DNA from 2 places in the Advenella sp. genome. Region 2 is predicted to be linked to the other one. Evidence: predicted binding sites of a transcription regulator. Region 2 holds the regulator's gene; the other holds the start of a gene.

Region 1 (3,420 bases), on a different contig from region 2:
AATTGACTGCTGCGAAACTCGATAAAACATTGGGTGACGTAGATGTTTCAATAGCTGTAAAAACAATGCTAGGTGGTATCCAGTGGTCATTAATCTGGTACCGGCCGGAGAAGGATGAGACACCTGAATCAAGAGCAATATTGGCTGATCAGATGACGCGAACATTGGTTGATGGGTTAAAGGCCAGGTAGAAAATGTATTTCCGACATGACGCAATGGAAAGCGTCTTCGGCACACTCAAATCAGAGTGCTTTTATCTGGCCAAATTCGGTTCTATCGAGCAACGGCAGCTAGCCCTGCATCGTTATATTCGCTACTACAATCGTCAACGCATCAAGAACCAAACTAAAAGGCCTGAGCCCGGTATAGTACCGAACTCAGGCCTTGACCCGTAATCTCCAACCGTCCAAATTAGGGCAGTTCACAGGGGTGCGCTTTGTGGCCTGTCGAAGCGACGTTATGGCTTCATGGGGTTAGGCGGCGAATGCGCCACGCATTTTCTTGAGCGCGGCCGATTCAATCTGGCGGATACGTTCGGCCGACACGCCGAATTCATCGGCCAGTTCATGCAGGGTAGAGCTACCGCCTTCGTCCTGCAGCCAGCGCGCCTCGATAATGCGACGGGAGCGGGGATCCAGGACAGCCAGGGCGTTGGATACGCCCGTGCCCTGCATATCGTCATGGGCCCGGCGGTCCAGTACCGTACCTGGTTCCTGCTCGCCTTCGTCGGACAGATAGGAAATGGGCGCGAAATCATCGCTATCGTCGTCTTGCGATTCCAGCGACATGTCGCGGCCGGTCAGGCGCACTTCCATTTCACTGACGTCTTCGGGGCGCACGTTGAGCTTGGAGGCAATGCCTTCGATATGTTCTGGCGTGAGCGTCTGGCCATCGGGACGCATGCTACGCAAATTGAAAAACAGCTTGCGTTGCGCCTTGGTGGTCGCGATTTTGACCAACCGCCAGTTGCGGATGATGTATTCATGAATTTCGGCCTTGATCCAGTGCACGGCAAAGGATACCAGGCGCACACCACGGGTCACGTCGAAGCGTTTGACCGCTTTCATAAGCCCGATATTGCCTTCCTGGATGAGGTCGGCGTGGGGCAACCCATAGCCCAGATACTGGCGGGAAATGGACACAACTAGCCGCAGATGGGACATGATCAGTTCGCGCGCAGCGTTCAGATCGCCCTTTTCCTGAAGGGTCGCGCCCAATTCATGCTCACGCTCGGGTGTGAGCATGGGGATGCGATTCACAGCACTAATGTAAGACTCAATTGTACCCAGCGCACCAGGATTGGTAATCGCCGAGGCAATCGAGTTTTGCAGTGTAAGCGCTTGATTTGACATGGTTTTGTATATCTCCTGACAAGGAATATTCAAAGTACTTATATATTAGCACTCTCTGTCGCTGAGTGCTAATATTGAGTGGGCATAAGCTAAAAAGTTCCGTTTCAAACGGTTATTTGGCGAGTTATTCGCTGTTGTGCCGGCCCTGAGGCGCTGAGACACGGCGACCTGTCTTTGCAGACAGGGCAGGCAGCACTGAGCTTGGGAAATACGCAAAAAATCGTAACAAAAACCTGTTTCGTGCCGGCAAACCTGTATCCAGACTTCATTTTCCTGCTGATGCGTTCGTTTGAATATGCGTTTTAATGTTCTGTTTTAATAACATTCTGCTCTTCTCTTAATAAGACCGCTGCTGCATCCAATCGTTCCCCCGTTCGTTTGTGTACTGCGATGCATTGTGCAATACGGGGAAGGGTGGGGCAGCATGTGCCTTTGGAAAAGAAGGTTTTTCAAAAAGGTGGCGCTCGATGGCGAGAAGGCGGCAGTTGGCTCGGTGCTACGGTCTGATGCTAATGGTCAGGTGCTTGTTTGACGATTTCCATCTGAGAGCTTTTCGATTTTAAAGAGCGCTATATCAACGCTGTATTAAAGATCTCACTTGCCCGGGTGACGGAACACACCATGACTGGTCGTTCTGGGTGGGTCAGCAACCGGATAAGACCGCAGTGGGTCTGCCGGTTGCCTGTTCAGCTCAGCCCTTACTTCAGGCGCTCTGCATGAAAGCGCAGGTGATCTTCCATGAATGTAGAAATGAAATAATAACCGTGGTCATAGTGCTCGTGGCGCCGCAGCGTCAGGGGCTGCCCGGCCTTGGCGCAGGCCGCCTCAAGCAATTCCGGCAACAGCTGGCCATCAGCCAGGAATTTGTCAGCCAGGCCCTGATCGACCAAAAGCCCGTCCGGGAACGGTGTTTTGGCTTGTTCCATCAGCTTGCTGGCATCGTAGTTTTCCCAGCTTGTGCGATCCTGCCCCAGATAGCCGCTGAAGGCTTTTTCGCCCCACGGGCAGTTCATTGGGGCGCTGATGGGGGCAAATGCCGACACCGAGCGGAACAGCTCCGGGTTTTTCAGCGCAATGGTCAGCGCTCCGTGGCCGCCCATGGAGTGTCCGAAAATGCCTGTACGGCTTTGATCGCCGCCAAATTCCGGAATAAATTCCAGCAATTCTTTGGTCACGTAGCTGTACATTTTGTAGTTGTCTTTCCAGCCTGGTTCGGTGGCGTCCAGATAAAAACCGGCGCCGGTGCCAAAATCCCAGCCCTCATCTTCGCCCGGCACATTGGCGCCACGCGGGCTGGTGTCCGGCGCCACCAGCAGCAAACCCAACTCTGCAGCCATGCGTTGCGCGCCGGCCTTGGTCATGAACGTTTCTTCGGTACATGTCAGACCGGCCAGATAAATAAGGGCCGGCACAGGGCCGCGTGCCGCTTGCGGCGGAATGTAGACTGAAAACTGCATGGGCAGGCCGATTTCGCGCGAGGTATGGCGATAAAAGCGCTGCGAGCCATCAAAACAATAATGTTCACTTAAAAGTTCGAGTTTGTCGCTCATGGGAAGGCCCCTACTCCTGATATGATGATTGTTGTCGATTTTTTGCCAAATTTACGGCTATGTTCTACCATAGCATTGTTTCAATCATTGTTACAATATATGAAAAAAAACGCCGGTAACCTGCGGGTTTTGCCGGTTTCGTGGCCATGACGGCTTCGCATCCAGTGTACAGTACATTCCATGGCCCGATTACCCCGGCTTTACGCCCCCGGCATTCCGCAACTGGTTCACGCCCGGTTTCTATTTCCGCTTGCCTTGCGCGCTCGGGCTGGCAGCCGGATCCTGGACACCCTGCAGAAATGGCTTTTTGATGGGCTTGCCCGGCACGGGGTCATGTTGCATGCCTGGACCCTGACTGACGACGGTATTCTGTTGTTGGCAACGCCCGACGATGAAAAGTCCCTGTCGCGCCTGATCCAGATGCTGGGCCGTAATCTGGCAACGACGCTGCGCAGCGGTCCCGTTTTCAGCGGACGTTATCGTTCCACGCTGGTTGAGCCTGGTGTATGGGTCATCCC
Region 2 (3,420 bases):
GCTGGCCATGAATATCCAGCAAGTGCGAGCCTATGGTCTTGAGCTGGCCGAGCGTGCCGGGCACGCCGTTGATGAACGCCCGGGATTTGCCGGCCCGGTCTATGACCCGACGCAGCACCAGTTGGTCGTCTTCTGGTTCCAGCTCCTGTTCTGCCAGCAGCGCGCGCAGCGAGCCAGGCACGTCAAAGATGGCGCTGATGTCGGCCTTGTCGGCGCCTTCGCGGATGGCGCCGCTGTCGCCGCGGGCGCCCAGCGTGAGCGCCAGTGCATCGATAAGGATGGATTTGCCCGCACCGGTTTCCCCGGTAAAGACCGAGAAGCCGGCGTCGAAGTGCAGTTCGGTCTGTTCAACAATGACAAAATCACGGATATGCAGGGAACGGAGCATGAATACGTACTTCTGTGATGAATGGGATTGCTGGGTTGTGTGGGTCTGGGGCCCTGGCGCGGATTGCTAAGCGGCTTCGGGCATGATATTCCAATGCAACTTCTGGCGCAGGGTAGAGAAAAAGCTGTAACCTTTGGGATGCAGAAAACGGATCTGGTGGTCTGCCTTGGTAACCACGATTTTGTCGCCCAATTGCAGATCGGACCAGGTTTGCATGTCGAAATGCACGCTGGCGCCTGTTTCTACCCGACCCACTTCGGTCAGGGTCAGGGTGAGCATACCGGTGTCGGGCACCGCAATGGGGCGGTTCGACAGGGTCTGGGGGGCAACCGGGACCAGCAAAAACGCATTGACTGCCGGATGCAGGATCGGGCCGCTGGCGCTAAGCGAATACGCGGTAGAGCCGGTCGGGGTGGCAACGATCAGCCCGTCGGCACGCTGCCGATACATGAGCGTTTCATTGTATTCCACGCAGATTTCGATCATGCCGCCGCGACTTGCCCGGTTCAGCACCACATCATTCAGTGCCAGGGCACAGGTCAGGGTTTGACCGTCGCGCACGACAGAGGCCTGCAGCAGCGAGCGGTGTTCAATATCGTACTGGCCGTCAAGAACCGATTCGATGGCCTCCAGGGCGTTCTGCACGGGAATGTCGGTGATAAAGCCGAGCCGCCCGTGGTTGATGCCCAACAGCGGGACATCGTACTGGGCCAGCTTGCGGCCGACGCCCAGCATGGTGCCATCGCCGCCCATGACAATAACCAGGTCAGCCTGGTTGCCGATTTCGGCAGTCGTTGCCGTGGGATATTCGGTCACTCCGGTATTCTCGGACGTTTCCTTTTCAATCAGAACCTGTCGGCCTGCTGCGTGCAGCACACCAGCCAGCGCACGTAATGGGGCATCAAGACCGGAGTCGTGATATCTGCCGACCAGCGCTATGGTTGAAAAATGCATAATGAAACCATATACAATAAACGAAACGACAATGAAAAGTAACTAGAAGTACCGGAAATGAAACCTACGGCAACCGTCATAATACGTTATTCTACATTGACTGCAGGTTTAACAATTAACGTGCCCGTAAAATATCCTCTGGTACAAACCACAACAGACCCACCATGGATGATCGCGCAAACGCACTTTTGAAAGCTCTGATCGAGCGGTATATTGATGACGGACAGCCGGTAGGCTCCAGGACGCTGTCCAAGCTGTTCGAGCTCTCGCCGGCCACCATCCGCAATGTGATGGCGGACTTGGAAGATCTGGGCCTGATTCACAGCCCGCATACCTCCGCAGGTCGCATTCCCACGCCCCGAGGATATCGCCTGTTTGTGGATAATCTGCTGGTGATCAAGCCCTATGAACTGGAAGAGCCCCCCGAGCTGCATGATATTTTTTCCAACACGGCGCCCAGCAAGGCGCTTAGCGTGGCCGCATCGCTGGTGTCCAACCTGACCCAGTTTGCCGGCGTGGTGCTCACACCCAAGCGCTCGCAGGTATTTCGCCAGATTGAATTTATCCGGTTGTCGCAGCGGCGTATCCTGCTCATTATCGTGACGCCCGATGGCGATGTGCAGAATCGGATTCTGTCCCCCGTGCACGACTACACCGAAGCTCAGCTCATCGAAGCCGCAAATTATTTCAATCATAATTTCGCCGGGAAATCCTTTGAGCAAGTGCGCGAGCAGCTCGGAACCGAGCTGAATCGACTCAAAGAGGAAATATCCTTGTTGATGCAAGCCGCGGTGGACGCAGGCAATGACGATGATCAGGAGTCGTCCGTGGTTATTTCCGGTGAGCGTCGGCTGCTGGAAATCACGGATTTTGCCACCGATATGGATCGCTTGCGCAAGATGTTCTCGCTGTTCGAGCAGAAAACCGATCTGATGCAACTGCTCGATGTGACAGACCGATCACAGGGCGTGAAGATCTACATTGGCGGTGATTCACGCCTGGTGCCCATGGAAGATGTCTCGGTTATCACTGCGCCCTATGGCGTTGACGGGAAAATCGTGGGTACGCTGGGTGTGATCGGCCCAAGCCGTATGTCCTACAATCGAGTCATTCCTATTGTGGATCTGACGGCCAGGCTGTTGTCCAACGCGCTCAGTCATCAGTAAGGGCAGCACGCCCCACTGGTGCAGGCAGCGTGGGGCGGTCCATTGTGGCGGTTGCAGGTGCTGCGGCCCATGGCCGGTGCGCAATCCGGGTACAATCCCATGTCGATAATGCATTTGTAAAAGCCGCCATACATGGCGCTTTTTTTGAGTTGCCGCGCTGTTCGTGTCTGGCGCACAGTCTGATGGGCGGCACCGTATCCGCAACCTACAGGAAAGCATGAATACAGGAGTTGTACTGATTAACCTGGGCACCCCGGCCAGTCCAGATGCAGGCGCAATCAGGGCCTATCTGGCGGAGTTTCTGTCCGATCCGCGCGTGGTTGAAATTGCGCCCGCCGTCTGGAAACCAATTCTCAATCTTGCGGTCCTGCCGCTGCGGCCGTCCAAACTGGTGCCAAAATACCGTGAGATCTGGATGGAGGATGGTTCGCCGTTGCTTGTGTATGGCAAGCGCCTGGCCCAGGGCGTGCAGGCGCAGCTGGATCGCGAGCAGATTGCCGCCACCGTGGTGCTGGCTATGCGCTATGGACGACCGTCGATGCAGCAGGCCTTTACACAATTGCGTGAAGCAGGCTGCGAGCGCATTCTGATCGTGCCGTTGTATCCGCAATTTGCCGCCAGCACAACCGCAACCATTTTCGAGCAAACGCTGGCGCTGTTTCGCGATGCGCGTGATTTGCCCGAGTTGCGTTTCGTCAAGCGGTTTCATCAGATGCCCGGTTATCTTGATACGCTGGCGCAAAATGTGCGCGACTATTGGCGCGAGCACGGTAAGCCCCAGCAACTGCTGCTCAGTTTCCATGGCTTGCCCAAACGCTCGGTGGAGCAGGGCGATCCCTATCTGCGTGATTGTACGGCAACGGCCGAGGCGCTGCAGCTGCGTCTGGCCGCAGAAGGGGTGCCGATCGACAT

What was found. The regulator HrcA, encoded in region 2, represses chaperone genes, less so after heat shock. The targets are predictions, from matches to a motif close to TTAGCACTCNNNNNNNNNGAGTGCTAA.
Region 1: a site for HrcA is predicted at 1,398-1,424, ahead of rpoH (RNA polymerase sigma factor RpoH). Genes of this name have one in related genera too.

Annotation. Positions count from the first base shown of each region.
Region 1 is NZ_JBQEAU010000008.1:16,018-19,437, forward strand. It holds gene ACTIKR_RS02470 (TetR/AcrR family transcriptional regulator) at 1-191, shown strand, start outside; partial or broken gene ACTIKR_RS02475 (IS3 family transposase) at 213-369, shown strand; gene rpoH (RNA polymerase sigma factor RpoH) at 474-1,352, opposite strand; gene fghA (S-formylglutathione hydrolase) at 2,051-2,902, opposite strand; gene ACTIKR_RS02490 (hypothetical protein) at 3,083-3,420, shown strand, end outside.
Region 2 is NZ_JBQEAU010000015.1:14,349-17,768, reverse strand. It holds gene recN (DNA repair protein RecN) at 1-388, opposite strand, end outside; gene ACTIKR_RS04500 (NAD kinase) at 455-1,342, opposite strand; gene hrcA (heat-inducible transcriptional repressor HrcA) at 1,507-2,508, shown strand; gene hemH (ferrochelatase) at 2,726-3,420, shown strand, end outside.